Regions from separate parts of the Solibacillus sp. FSL H8-0538 genome, predicted to be linked through region 2. Evidence: riboswitches for the same ligand, from Rfam matches in the RefSeq annotation. Region 2 holds a riboswitch; the other holds the start of a gene.

Evidence for each region. Region 2 has a riboswitch for preQ1 ahead of MHH87_RS02410 (QueT transporter family protein). Riboswitches for the same ligand answer to the same signal wherever they lie in the genome.
Region 1: it holds a riboswitch for preQ1, as region 2 does, so the genes downstream of both, queC (7-cyano-7-deazaguanine synthase QueC) here and MHH87_RS02410 (QueT transporter family protein) in region 2, are expected to answer to the same signal.

What each region holds. Positions count from the first base shown of each region.
Region 1 covers NZ_JBBOPI010000001.1:3,554,073-3,561,613, reverse strand. Annotated here, with positions in the region: gene MHH87_RS17065 (PhoU family transcriptional regulator) at 1,114-1,542, shown strand; gene MHH87_RS17060 (BRCT domain-containing protein) at 1,900-2,217, opposite strand; gene MHH87_RS17055 (YbgA family protein) at 2,337-2,690, opposite strand; PreQ1 riboswitch class I at 2,922-2,968, shown strand; gene queF (preQ(1) synthase) at 3,090-3,590, shown strand; PreQ1 riboswitch class I at 3,607-3,650, shown strand; gene queC (7-cyano-7-deazaguanine synthase QueC) at 3,701-4,360, shown strand; gene queD (6-carboxytetrahydropterin synthase QueD) at 4,364-4,837, shown strand; gene queE (7-carboxy-7-deazaguanine synthase QueE) at 4,830-5,558, shown strand; gene MHH87_RS17030 (VUT family protein) at 5,605-6,144, shown strand; gene MHH87_RS17025 (DUF4358 domain-containing protein) at 6,454-6,939, shown strand; gene MHH87_RS17020 (MBOAT family O-acyltransferase) at 6,946-7,541, shown strand, end outside.
Region 2 covers NZ_JBBOPI010000001.1:509,767-517,307, forward strand. Annotated here, with positions in the region: gene MHH87_RS02390 (phosphoribosylanthranilate isomerase) at 1-508, opposite strand, end outside; gene trpC (indole-3-glycerol phosphate synthase TrpC) at 505-1,299, opposite strand; gene trpD (anthranilate phosphoribosyltransferase) at 1,296-2,333, opposite strand; gene MHH87_RS02405 (chorismate-binding protein) at 2,339-3,712, opposite strand; T-box leader at 3,896-4,102, opposite strand; gene MHH87_RS02410 (QueT transporter family protein) at 4,287-4,769, opposite strand; PreQ1 riboswitch class I at 4,777-4,822, opposite strand; gene MHH87_RS02415 (ABC transporter substrate-binding protein) at 5,129-6,139, shown strand; gene MHH87_RS02420 (ABC transporter permease) at 6,260-7,303, shown strand; gene MHH87_RS02425 (ABC transporter ATP-binding protein) at 7,296-7,541, shown strand, end outside.

The DNA of each region.
Region 1 (7,541 bases), 3.0 Mb from region 2:
ATTTATTAATTTTTTTAGTGGATAAGAAAGTATAACTTTCCCATCTACATAAGTAAGGGCATCAACTCGCCTCATTTTGGGCGAGTTGTGTCTTTCTAATAGACTTCATTTATTTATGGAGCATTGGGAGGTATTTTGTCCTAAAAAAAGTTGGATGACTCACAAGGAAACTTAGAAGTGAAAAATGAATTATTACACTGAATTTCTACCACGAATTATGCATGACTTAGAACGAGTGAATCAATTAGAGAATTTAAGTAGAGAAGTGAGGTTGCCTTTTCTGCTTGGGTTAGTGGAAGGGAATTAACTTAATGACCAACAGCAAAAATATGCTACAGTTTCATGAGTGGAGTAAAGAAAAAAAATTAGAATTTAGGCAAATTAATATTATTGAATCAATCATCGTCGGCATTTCAGTAATAAGATATGCAAAATCCAAGAATAAACATGACGGAGTAATATTGATGTTCGATAGAGAGTTTCCGGAAGTGAAATTTGATTACGGTAGACGGCATTAACTTTAAGACTTTTGATGCGTAGTGTTCTTGGAAATATTGAGTTTAAAAGTGAAGACATTCTTTACTCCTTCATATTGCAAAAATTATGTACCAAGGTTTCTATTGAAATATTAAACACAGCCCATACAGAGCTATCAAAAGAATATTTAAAAGAAATTAAAAGCAGTCACTCCTCAAGTTAAAGGTACAGGTTAAAGCAATTAAATAGATTGAAATATTATGGTAGCTTTTAGATACATAGTACCAACTATAATAGAAATTTTTCGTTGAGTTTTATGCACCATTAGTTGGAATAGTAGTTGGATTTTTTATTCATATCTTCATATTACTTATAAGAATTTCAATAAAATTAAACAAACTTCTGAATAGATTAGAGGATAATGATAATTGAAGATGAAAGTTCGTGAAATACTACAATTAAAGTAACGGGGGTTTTATTTAATTGTTCGAATTAAGCATGGTGAAGAGTAATTGTAAACTGTTTAATATCGAAATGTATAAGGGACAAACTGTGCATCTTTCTTGTTCAATTAACGTAAGCAGGTTAGTGAAAGAAGAAGAGGATTATATTTAATTTTGGAGGTTGGAGTATTAAATGAAAAGAATACTAGTTTGCTTAAGTTTTATGTTTATTCTTGTTGCTTGTTCAAACGAAAATGGAGACAACTCAACAAAGGAAGTTGATATTACGAAAGCGTTTGTAGAAGAAAATGCAGAGGTTGGTTTAACTTATAGTGAAGTAAGAGAGAGATTTGGAACAGAGGTACTTGCCGATGAAGTTGATAATGCGGAAACTTGGCTATACGATTCAACGCAATATAGCGATTTTGAATATAATCAAAGTTTAAAAAGTATCGCTTCTGAAGAAATTAAATCTGGTAATCTTGAATATCAATTATATATTAACTTTATTGAAGAAGAAGCCTTTATGTACTCTTACTTTTATTTAGGGGGAGACGGAAAAGTATGGCAATATCAAGTAACTCCTGATAATAAAACTTTAAATAATCCTGTCAGTAATTAAACTAACGGGTGCCTTCGTTTGTTATAAAATATGACTTTAAAAGTTCTTTTTATCAAACTTTGTTCAATGGCTGCAGGAATAATATATCGAAATAACCCGCTCCTTGAGGTATTTCTAACTTAGGGAGTTTTTTGTTTTTGGATGGCTTTAAAAGAGCGTGCTTGGTAAATCGGTTAGCTGCTATTTGTGATAGCAAGCAAGAACCAGCTCATAAGTAAGTCTGATTTTCCCAAAAACTAATAGGAGAAAAGGTATGTGAACAGAGTTGTTTTGCATACCTTTTTAGAGGAGAGGGGTTCCACAAAGCTGTTAAATTAAGAGGCAGCCCCACTTTAAAAGATGATGTTAAATATCCTTTTATATAGAAATGAGCCAAATAAAATCATCCTCAGCAACCATTTGGATATCCTGGCCAAGGTTAATTAACTGTTCAGCTTTTAATTGTTTCGTACTTATACTAGGACGTTTTTTTCCTAGAATAAGAAAATCGGTCTCCTTTGTAACAGCCCCCTGCATAATCCCTCCACAGGCCCGCACTTTTTTCGCAGCTTCTGAACGTGTCATAGTGGAAAGGGCCCCAGTAAAGACGAGTTGTTTATTATTAAATGGGTGTATTAAGCGTTCGGTTGGGTCAGAGAGCAAGATGACGTCTGTGTTGTTTTTATTTTTGTTCATATTGATTCTCCTTGATTGAATGGAAAGATTTCTACCTAATTATAGGCGAGATTGATTGATTCGAGAGGATTTTAGTAACAGAAGGTGGTATACAAAGGAAGATCCCTCACGACGTAGACTCACGGCTGCAAAATCGTACTTTCTCGTAAATAAGTAACGTTATATTGAATGGCCAATTGTTGTAAAAAGCAAAGAAATGTTGGCATATCACAAGTGTTGAGCAGTTGTTCGTATGTTTGCTTTTCTTCGGGTGTGGCTACTTTACGGAAATAGCCCCACATGTGCTGGCAGGCATTGCGCATGCTGCCTTCTGTTGGCGTTTGTTGTAGCGCAGCATGGATCAATTGTTCAATTTGTTCATGGGCCAGCTGTTCACGCATTGCCTGCCGAATTAGGTTATAATGCTTTTGGCTATGGAACATAACACGGTATTTTTCTTCACGCCAAAATTTATCTGTTAGTTGACGTTTCATACAATCCACCTCTCAAAAAATACCCATTTTAAATCTATTGCTAGTTAATTTTAATATAAAACATCAATTTGGATTAATCGAGTATATATTTTTTTATAATGTATCTAAATGTCGGTATAACAGCGGTTTTTTCTAGAGAAGCATTTGTCGGAAGGTTGTATTTAAAAAGATTCATTTGACGTTTTCCTTCATATTCTATATTATATGGAAGAAAAGAATGCCCGGACTAGAACGGGAGAGGTTCATAGCTGATACCCTCTATAAAAAACTATGGAAACATGACTATTCGCCATGTCCATATCGGACGTGGCTTTTTCTGTTTTTGTATATTTTTTATAGAATGATTGGTGAAGCCTCTCTTGAAAAGTGTTGGGAAACATTTTACAAGGAGGTTTTTTTATGTCTGGCCGTAGCCATGAAGAAGGTTTAAAAGATTTAACACTATTAGGTAATCAAGGTACTAAATATTCATATGATTATGCACCCGAGGTATTGGAGTCAGTGGATAATCTACATTCGAATCGGGATTATTTTGTCAAGTTTAATTGTCCAGAGTTCACGAGTTTATGCCCACTTACAAATCAACCCGATTTTGCAACGATGTACATTTCATATATTCCAAATCAAAAAATTGTTGAGAGTAAATCACTGAAATTATATTTATTCAGTTTTAGAAATCATGGGGATTTCCATGAAGATTGCGTGAATATTATTATGAACGATTTAATTAACTTACTTGATCCAAGATATATTGAGGTTTGGGGGAAATTTACTCCACGCGGGGGTATTTCGATTGATCCTTGGTGCAATTACGGGAAGCCGGGAACGAAATACGAAGAAATAGCGAATTACCGTTTAATGAACCACGATCTGAATCCAGAAAAGATAGATAATCGATAAATTAAAGAGGTCAATCTAGAAAGAGGTTTTTAGCTACCCTCTTTAAAAAACTAAGAAGAACAGCATTTTTCTTAGAATGCTGTTTTTTCGTTATAAGGGAGTTTTCACAGATGAAGCAGGAAAAAGCAATCGTTGTGTTTAGTGGAGGTCAGGACAGTACGACTTGTCTGTTTTGGGCAAAGGAACGTTTTAGAGAAGTTGAGGCAGTGACATTTGATTATGGGCAAAGGCATGTTCTTGAAATTGAATGTGCGAAGAGTATAGCAGCCGAGCTAGGTGTCAAACATCATATTCTTGATATGTCACTCCTAAACCAGCTCGCTCCGAATGCATTAACACGAGATGACATAAAGGTTGAAGACGGAAAAGATGGCGAGCTTCCATCAACTTTTGTGCCTGGGAGGAATCTGCTCTTTCTTTCCTTTGCAGGTGTTTTAGCGAGCCAAGTAGGAGCTAAGCATATCGTGACCGGAGTTTGTGAAACGGATTTTAGCGGATATCCAGATTGCCGAGATATTTTTATTAAATCCTTGAACGTCACGTTAAATTTATCGATGGACGATACCTTTGTGATTGATACTCCACTCATGTGGCTGAACAAGGCACAGACATGGGAGCTAGCGGATCAGCTTGGGGCGCTTGAGTTTGTTCGGGAAAGAACGTTAACTTGTTATAACGGTGTAATTGCAGATGGTTGTGGTGAATGCCCGGCGTGTAAACTGCGAAACAAAGGGCTTGAAGAGTATAGAAGTTCTAGAAAGGAGTCTTAAGGCATGACGAATTTTAGAATTGTCGATAAGCTCCAAAAAATAGATGAAGATATTCATAGGGATCAATTGAACTATCATGCAAAGCGTGTGCTTGTGAGCAAGGAATTTACCTTCGATGCTGCCCATCATTTACATAATTATGAGGGGAAATGTAAAAATCTGCACGGCCATACGTATCGTGCTGTATTAGGACTAAGTGGGTACACGGATGAGCGCGGCTTGATGATTGATTTTGGCGATATAAAAGAAATTTGGAAACAAAAAATAGAGATTTATTTGGATCATCGTTATTTAAATGAAACGCTTCCCCTGATGAATACGACAGCAGAGAACATTGTTGTATGGATGTACGAAAAGTTAGCTGAAGCCTTGCTTGAGGAACAGCGATATACGGGGGCGCGTGTCGAATTTATCAGGCTGTATGAAACTCCGACTAGCTATGCTGAAGCGAGACGGGAGTGGATGGAAGTTGAGTAAGGTACCCGTTATAGAGATTTTTGGGCCGACGATTCAAGGTGAGGGAATGGTCGTGGGTCAAAAGACAATGTTTGTCCGGACTGCTGGTTGTGATTATGCCTGTTCATGGTGTGATTCCTCATTTACGTGGGATGGCAGTGGCAAGCATCTTATTGTGCAAATGACAGCACAAGAGATTTGGGCTGAATTGAAACGCCTTGGTGGCAGCGGTTTTTCATTTGTCACGATTTCGGGCGGCAATCCTGCGCTCCTGCGAAATTTAGACGCGCTCATTGGTATTTTAAAAGAAAATGAGATCAAGGTCGGAGTGGAGACGCAGGGAAGCAGATGGCAAGAGTGGCTGTATGAGGTTGATGAACTGACACTTTCACCAAAGCCGCCTAGTTCCGGAATGACGACAGACTATTCGGTGCTCACTGATATCTTAGAAAAACTTCAAAATCGAAACAGCGCGCAGCATATATCCCTTAAAATAGTCGTTTTTAACCAAGAGGATTATGATTATGCTAAACAAATTCACCTTCGATATCCAACCATTCCTTTTTATCTCCAAGTCGGTAATGATGATATCACGACGATGGATAATTCACGTCTCATCAGCCATTTATTAGAGCAATATGAAGCGCTCATTAATAAAGTGATTTTGGATGAGGAATTAAGAGATGTCAAAGTACTGCCGCAGCTGCATGCCCTTGTGTGGGGAAATAAAAGAGGCGTATAGGGAGCAGTTATAAAACTGTCTCTAAATTTACTAGAGGAGTAACATCATGAGAATATTATTTTATTTATTATCTATTGTCATCGCTAATGTAATAACGGCAAGATTTGCGCCATTACAGTTTGGAATGTTTATCGTTCCAATGGGGACTCTTATGATTGGGGCGACCTTCATTTTCCGGGACCTTGTGCAAAATAAATATGGTAGAGCAAAGACGTATTTATTTATTTTAATAGCGTTAATCTTATCCGCTGTGGTTTCCTTCCTACTCGGAGATACACTATTGATTGTTGTTGCATCGGCAATTTCATTTGTTGTCGCTGAAACAGCTGATACAGAGATTTATACTCGATTAAAACTTCCAATGGCTTGGCGTGTGTTCTACAGCGGAATTGTTGGAGGATTTTTGGATTCGGTTATTTTCGTAGTAATTGGCTTGAGTCCACTTGGCGCCAACATACTGCCTTGGGAAGCTGTACCGGCTGCCGTTTTGGGGCAAATTATTGTGAAGACGACTATTCAAATGTTCGGTGCACTGATTTTGAATCAAGTACATGTAATGAAAGAAAAACGTCCTATATCAGAATAAATCTTTTAATTAGACCTATTCACATTGGTGAATAGGTCTTTTTTGATATATTACCCTTTGTTAGGAATAATCGGTGTGCTTCTCGTATGTACTAAATCAAAAGACTACGGAGAATACATCGCTAAAATTAATGCTTGAACATAGGCGTTAATAGAGGGATTTAGTAAATATAGCAAAGTGGTAGAAGGTAGAAAATTCGTGTATGAATAAACTTTTGTTTTTGTGAAATAATAATTTATGTAACATTTATGAAATTCGTACGTCTAAATACTTTGAAGTCTAACTTGTAGAAAAGGGGAGTACATAACAATGAAAAAGACAATAATCTATCTTATGTTAACAATGGCATTAGGATTGGTGATTACAGGCTGTTCTAATGATAAGTCATCTACAATCGAGGCGAAGTTACCTGCAAAAGAAATGGCAGATCAAATGGTGAAGGAAGTCGAACAACCTATGCTAATGGAATTGCAACCAGATCAAGTGAAGGAATTTTACAATATAGACCCGGAAATGCTTGATGAATATTCGATTAGAATACCGATGATGAACGTAAAGACAAATGAAATTGCAATTTTGAAAGTGAAAAATGCTGAAGATATCCCTGACGTGGAATCAGCGGTAAAGCAAAGAGCGGAAAATGTGAAAAAGCAATTTGAAACATATCTTCCAGACCAATACGAAAATGCAAAAAACTATAAGCTAATTACGAAAGGCAACTATGTGTTATTAGTTATCTCGGAAGAAGCAGACGCACTTGTAAAAGTTTATAATAGTCTCTTTGACCAAAAATAAACGGCAATGGTATTTAGCAGTCTGCTATTTCTATTTTTGTTTTTGCCAGCTGTATTAGCACTTTACTATTGTTCACCAAAGATGATTAGAAATCTAATCTTATTTTTAACCAGTCTTATCTTTTATGCCTGGGGTGAACCGGTTTACATTATTATTATGTTGGTATCGACTTTTACGGATTACAGCTTCGGGTTGCTACTGGATAGACCTAATTTGAGTTCCATGAAACGAAAGTGGATTGTCGCCTTATCTATTATTGTTAACCTGACACTGTTATCTTATTTTAAATATGCTGATTTTCTTATTCAAAATGTAAATGCGTTGCTCGGTACAAATATCCCTTTGACCGAGCTTCCTTTACCTATTGGGATATCATTTTACACGTTCCAATCCATGTCTTATATCATAGATGTGTATAGAGGGACCGCTAAAGCACAACGGAATTGGATTGACTTCGGAACGTTCGTCGCCTTGTTCCCTCAACTTGTTGCAGGTCCAATCGTGAAATATAGCACGATTGCGGAACAGCTCCACAAGCGATCGGAAAATATTGAGATGTTTGCAGAGGGCATTCGACGGTTTATTATCGGACTGGCGAAGAA
Region 2 (7,541 bases):
CAAGATTAATTGCCTCAGCAATATTTTCAGCACGTAAGCCACCTGCTAAAATAACTTTTTCCTTTGGGATGTGTGCTTCTTGAAGTAGTGACCAGTCGAATGTATGGCCACTGCCACCGCGGAAGTCTGTGCCTGGAGCATCAAATAAATAGTAGTCCACGTTATAACGTACGGCTTGTTCAATATCTTCTTTTGTACGAATGGAGAAAGCTTTAATTGAAGGTAGTCCAATTTCCGTAATAAATTCAGGCGTTTCGTCCCCGTGATACTGTACATAATCGAGCGGCACCGTTTTCGCGAAATGCTCAATTGCTTCGCGTTCTGCATTGACGAACACACCGACCTTTTTGACATGTGGGGGAATTGCTTTCGTGAGCTCGGCTGCCTGTTCAACTGTAATTTCACGCTTGCTCGGCGCAAACATAAATCCGATAAAATTAACACCTGCTTCAACAGCGGTTTCAATATGTGCGCGTTCTTTTAAGCCGCAAATTTTTACAAATGTCATACCGTTTCACCAAACTTTTTTGATATGTCGATTTGTAACGATTGTAGGTCTGCCACAACATCACCACTGCGCATAAGTGATTCGCCAACAAGCACCCCTTTTGCGCCAGCATTCGCCACGCGAGCCGCATCTTCTGCGTTCCAAATACCACTTTCACTAATAAACGCTACACCATCTGCTGCAAAATGCTTGGCAATTTCTTCAGTTTGGATTAAATCCACTACGAATGTTTTTAAGTTGCGGTTATTCACGCCGATAATTTTCGCTTTTAATTTTAGTGCGCGCTCCAGTTCTTCGACATCATGCACTTCGACTAAAATTTCAAGACCGAGGTCCGTTGCGTACGCAAAAAGGGAAGCGAGCTCCTCATCTGAAAGCGCTGCGACGATTAATAAAATAACCGAAGCCCCAGCCGCCTTCGCGTAATCAATTTGTACGGGGTCGATCATGAAATCCTTGCATAGCACAGGAATACTGACGGCGTTCACTACATTATATAAATCCGCAAACGATCCTTTGAAAAAAGCTTGTTCTGTTAACACTGAAATACAAGCCGCACCCGCTGCTTCGTATTGAAGTGCCTGTTCTACTGGTTCAATATGCGTTGCAATATTTCCTTTAGAAGGAGAGGCACGTTTCATTTCGGCAATAACTTGTAATTTGTCGGCACGGATTAATGTTTCATATAGAGAAGGGCGCTGTTTTTCGACAACAGTAAAGCTAGGTGTCTGAGCATGTAATCCCGGGAGCTCCGTTTTTTTCTGTTCAATAATCTTGTCTAAAATTGTCATTGTTTCGCACCATCTTTCATTGCATTTTGACTATAGGCAATAACATTGTTTAATTTTTCGAGCGCACGCCCAGAGAAAATACTGTCACGCGCCATTTCAATACCTTCCATCATCGTGTCAGCTAATCCATAAGCGAAAAAGCCAATTCCTGCATTTAATATAACCGTATCAAAATAAACACTTTGTTTACCTGCAAGTAAATCGCGCATGATTACCGCGTTATCAGCAGGACTGCCACCGCGAATCGCAGATAGTGGCTGTGGTGTTAACCCAACATCCTCTGCGCGTAATTTAAACGGAATGATATCGCCGTGATCTAGCAGTACGAATGTGTTTTCACCATCTAAAGAAGCCTCATCCATACCGCAAGAGCCAGATACGACAACTGCACGTTCACGCCCAAGCATATGAAGTACTTGTGCATAATCTGTTGTAAACGCTGGGCGATTAATGCCAACAAATTGTGTTTTTAATGGAACCGGATTTGTTAACGGGCCAGCTAAATTGAAAATTGTTGGCTTACCAATCGCCTGGCGTACCTCACCGATGCGCTTTAATTTCGGATGCATATTTGGTGCATGTAAAAAGGCAATTCCGTGTTTTTGTAGCAAATCAACTGTTTGTTCCATTGTTGGGACAAGCTCAATACCAAGCGCTTCTAATACGTCAGAGCTACCAGAAGAGCTTGAAACTTTTCGGTTGCCATGCTTTGCAACAAGCAGTCCGCCACCCGCAAGAACAAAGGCGGAAGTCGTACTAATATTGAAGCTATGCAAGCCGTCACCACCAGTTCCGCAATTATCGATATAAATGCCTTCAGGAACGTCTACTTGAACCGCATGAGAGCGCATAACAGAAGCAAGACCTGCCACTTCATGAGCCGTTTCACCTTTTTCACTCATCGCAATTAAAAAAGAAGTAATCTCCTCTTTTGGTGTTTCTTCATTAAATACAAGCTGAGCCGCTTCGACCATTTCCTCAAATACTAAATTTCCTTTTTGTACGACGCGCTCAATAAATGGTTGCAATATCATATGAGTCACCCTTGTGCTAGCGCGCATAAAGACTGTGCTTTCATCGCAATTTGCTCCGCTGCATCCTTTGTAGTTGTTTTTGCCGAAATCGAAGTGCCTACTTGTAAATACGCTTTGTTATTTTTAATAAGCATCGTGCGGGCAGTTAGTGCAAAATCAATTTGTCCGTTAAACCCGATATAGCCAAGTGCGCCGCCGTAAAAACTTCGGTGAACTGGTTCAACTTCATCAATGAGCTGCATTGCTTGAAGCTTTGGACTACCTGTTACACTTCCAGCTGGAATACAATGTGCCAATGCGTCGATTGCGTGTAGGGTAGGGGACAACTTGCCTTCCACTGCAGATGTAAGTTGCATCAAATTTTCGGTACGAATGGTTGCTGTATAATTTGTCACCTTAACAGAACCTGCTACACAAATTTTTTCTAAATCTTCCTTGGCTATGTCAACGAGTGCGTTATGCTCGGCAATTTCCTGTGCATTTGAACGTAATTCTTGTTCAATGGCTAGATCCGCTGTTGTCGTGAAGCCACGTGGACGAATGCCAGCAATAGGCTTCGTTGTAACCACACCATTATGAACACGCACTAAGCTTTCTGGCGAGGAGCCGACAATTGTGTGATCGTCAAACTCGATGTAATACATATACGACGCTTGATTGTGAATGCGTAGCTTGCGGTAAAGTGCAAAAGCGTCGCCGTCAAATTCAGTTTCTAAGCGGCGAGATAATACGACTTGAGTGCTATCATTTTTAGCAATTGCTCGTTGCAGTGTTTCGATTTGCTGCTCAAATTCAAGCTCTGTTGTTTGATAGCGGAACGGGCTTAGCGAATAGTCCGTTGACTTAGCTGGTGTTGCATAAAGCAACTGCTCAATAATGGCATCAATATTCGGTTCCTTTTGCTCGGCTTCAATATTTGTATGGAACACGACTAATTCATCTGTTAAATGATCAAAAATAATGAGCGTATCATAAATATGGAAGTTGACAGTCGGAATGCCGATTTCTGTATCGCTCTGTTGGCTATCTAAACTAGTAGCACCGTAGCTAATATAGCCAATTGCGCCTCCCGTAAATGGGTATTCCGTATGATTGGAAATGCGTGGCATCACTTGCTTCAACGAATGGATTAAATCACCTTCATAGCTATATGTTTTATTCGTAAGGTGAGATAGTTCCGTCAATGTCGTACCAGAACCGCTATATGTTTTGCGCGGGTTTGCACCGATAAATGAGTAGCGGCCAGCGCCTTCGCTTTTTGTTGAGCTTTCAAGTAAAAATTTCCGCTGCCCTTGCAAGCGGCTAAAAATTAATATCGGTGTTAACAGATCGCCATTTACTTTTTTCATTGTCGTGCGGAATTTTTGTTTGATTGACATAAAATCACTCCTTCATTTTTTGTCGCTGTTAAATTATATTGTTGTTATTTGGTAGAATCCGCTAGCTTTTTCGCGGGTGAACCAATAAGACCGGAAGTGTAAACGCAGGATGCCACGCTTTTTGCGGCCAATGCGAGTGTAAAAACGCAAAAAAGCCCTCTACAAAAAGAGACTACTCTTTTTGTAGAGGACGATATATGACCGCGTTGCCACCTCAATTGAAGCCTAAGCTTCCACTTCATGTCCTTGTAACGGCAGGAAACCGTCCACTAACTAGCGCTAGCGGCTTTCATAAGGCCCATTCACAAAGATTACACAGACGCGTTTGCACCAACCACGCGCTCTCTAAGCAGGTTATCATTTGCTACTCTTCTTATTCATCAATTTACTCAGCTATACTATTCTCAGCTCTGTCTAGACGGTGGTCACGCTCCCGTGACCTGCTACCGTATCCGAACAATATTAATATTCAAATTGTACGACTAGTTAAGCGAATAAGTCAATATATTCTGAAAATATTTTCTGTTTTAAGACGAAAAAAACCGATCCGCTACAGCAGACCAGTTGAAAAATTTTAGATTAAATTTTTGAAGTTGAGACGTTTGTTTAACGTGTACATAATCGGTACACCGACAGCAAGTACAATAAATTCACCAGCAGCAACGGTTACCCATGTCCAAAAGAACGGTAACTCTAGTGCTAAGTTTAGCTCGAACGCAATAATAAACATCGTACATGTAAACAATAATGTATTAATGAGTAATCTTGCTAAGATATTTTTTACAAACTTACATACGACAATAAAAATCGCCAGTGTAATGATTGAATGTCCAACACCGAAAACAAGATCATACATGCCAAGCGGTGAGGACAGATTTGAAATGAATACGCCTATAATAATCCCAATTGCAAAGCGCGGATTGAACGCCACTAAGTGGTTAAACATTTCAGAAACACGAAATTGTACTTCCGTGAAACCAAATGGGGCAACAAGCATTGTAACAGCAATATAAAGTGCCGCAATAATACCACTCGTTGCTAAAAATTTTACCTTCATTCTTCTATTCCTCCTAGTTTTTTTTACGTGGGATGGTTACGAACCACGGTGTGTTAAACACAAATACCTATATTAATATAGTACAATCTATTCGTCAAATAATGCGGTTAATTGTTGTTGTTAGAAAATTGACACAAAGTTAGTTTAGTAAGTATAGTTTAATTAATTGAGGAATTTAGCGATTTAAAGCGCCAAATTAATAGTTGTGTCGAAAAATATGTGCTACTATATAATTAGAACATTCATAATATTGTTGACTATCTGAAAACGTAGATGTAAGATAGCGATAAAATCACGCTTTATTTGGATGTAACCTAGTGAAGCAAAGTGAGATAGAGAATAATAGGGGGATTTCATTTATGAAACGTAGTATGACAAAATTTTCATTTTTATTGTTCGGTCTTCTGTTTTTACTAGCTGCTTGTGGCAGTGATACAGAATCTACGAACGACACAGCAAGTACTGGTTCATCTTCAGAGCCGGCAACAGAAGAAGCAAAAACATTTAAAATCGGTACAACACAAATCGTGGAACACCCTTCTTTAGATGCAGCAACTGAAGGTTTTAAAGCGGCAATTGCTGACGCTGGTATTAAAGCAGAGTACATTGATAAAACAGCTAATGGTGATAACAGTGCAAACATGACAATCGCACAGCAATTAGTAAGCGAAAACGTAGACTTAATTTTCGCCAACTCAACACCATCTGCACAAGCAGCAAAAGGTGCAACATCTGATATTCCAGTGATCTTCACATCAGTAACAGATGCTGTTGGTGCTGAATTAATCGCTTCAATGGAAGCACCTGGCGCTAACGTAACAGGTACAATCGATTTACATCCAGATACAATTACTAATACAATTGCATATTTAAAAGATTTAGGTGCAAAAAATATCGGAATGGTTTACAACGCTGGTGAGCAAAACTCAGTAGCTCAAATCGCACAAGTAAAAGAAGCGGCAACAGCACAAGGCTTAACAATTGTTGAAGCAGCTGTATCTACTTCAGCTGAAGTAAAGCAAGCTTCTGAATCTTTACTTGGTAAAGTGGACGCTTTCTATATCATTACAGACAATACAGTTGTATCAGCACTTGAATCAGTAATTGACGTAGCAAATGCAAATAAACTTCCATTAATCGTTGGGGAATTAGACTCTGTAGCACGTGGCGGCTTAGCGGCATACGGCTTCGAGTATTATGATATCGGTTATGAAGCAGGACAAATGGCAGCAAAAATTTTACTTGAAGGTGTTGCACCTGCTGACATTCCATCAGCATACCCAGCAAACCTTAAACTAGTAATTAACAAAGCAACAGCTGAACTACTTGGTCTTGAAATTAAACCAGAGTGGAACGCTGAAGTACAATAAATAACAAAGGGGATTTGTGCCCTTCATACCCGAGTAGTGAGAGCGTCGTATCCATGCGACATCGAGGGTGTGGTACAAATGCCTAGACAATAAGAATTAAATGTTAGGAGATGATTCAACGTGTTTACAGCTTTGTTTGGTTCGGTTGAGCAAGGAATCATCTATGCAATTATGGCACTCGGAGTGTATTTAACATTCCGAGTGTTAGATTTTCCGGATTTAACGGTTGATGGCAGTTTCGTAACGGGTGCCGGCACAGCAGCGATGATGATTGTGCTTGGCTACCACCCGATACTTGCTACATTAACAGCAATTGTTGCGGGATTTATTGCAGGATGTATGACAGGGATTTTACACACAAAGGGCAAAATTAATCCGCTTTTATCAGGGATTTTAATGATGATTGCATTGTATTCAATCAATCTACGGATTATGGGACTATCTTCTGATACCGGCGTAACGCGTCCTAATATTCCTCTTTTGAATACAGATACAGTGTTTTCATTGTTCCAAGGGTTCTGGAGTAACCTTGGAATTGATGCGGCAATTTCAGATGCATTACGTGGAATGGGGCTAGAGTCAGTGCCTTCAACATGGGGTACACTTGTCGTCGTGTTAATGTTAACAATCTGCATTAAATTCATCGCAGACTGGTTCTTAAAAACGGAAGTCGGCCTAGCCATTCGTGCAACAGGAGACAATAAACGGATGATTCGTAGTTTTTCTGCGAATACAGATACGTTAATTATTTTTGGTCTTGGTATATCAAATGCACTTGTAGCATTATCAGGTGCATTAATTGCACAATACACAAAATTTGCCGACATTGGTTTAGGAATCGGGATGATCGTGATTGGTCTTGCTTCTGTTATTATCGGGGAAGCAATTTTCGGAACAAAATCGATTGTTCGCACAACATTTGCTGTTGTAGCTGGAGCGGTTATTTATCGGTTAATTTATGCAATTGCGCTACGTGTCGGCTGGCTAGATACAGGGGACATGAAGTTAATTACTGCGATTATCGTAATTTTAGCGCTTGTTATTCCACAAGTGTTGGATAAACGCAAAGAGAAAAAACGTAAGGCGAAACGTTTAGAAGATCGGTTGTCTGCTCAAAAAGCGGGCGCTGTTGCAATCGAGCAAGGAGGGAATCACCTTGCTTAAACTGGATGGCATTAATAAAATTTTCAACGAAGGCACACCGGATGAGAAGATAGCTTTAGATAATATTAATTTGCATCTCGCTCCTGGCGATTTTGTGACAATTATCGGAAGTAATGGTGCAGGGAAATCGACGATGATGAATATGATTTCCGGTGCACTATCACCTGATTTTGGTACGGTAACAATTGATGGGACGGATGTAACAAGACTACCGGAGCATAAGCGTTCGCAGTTTATC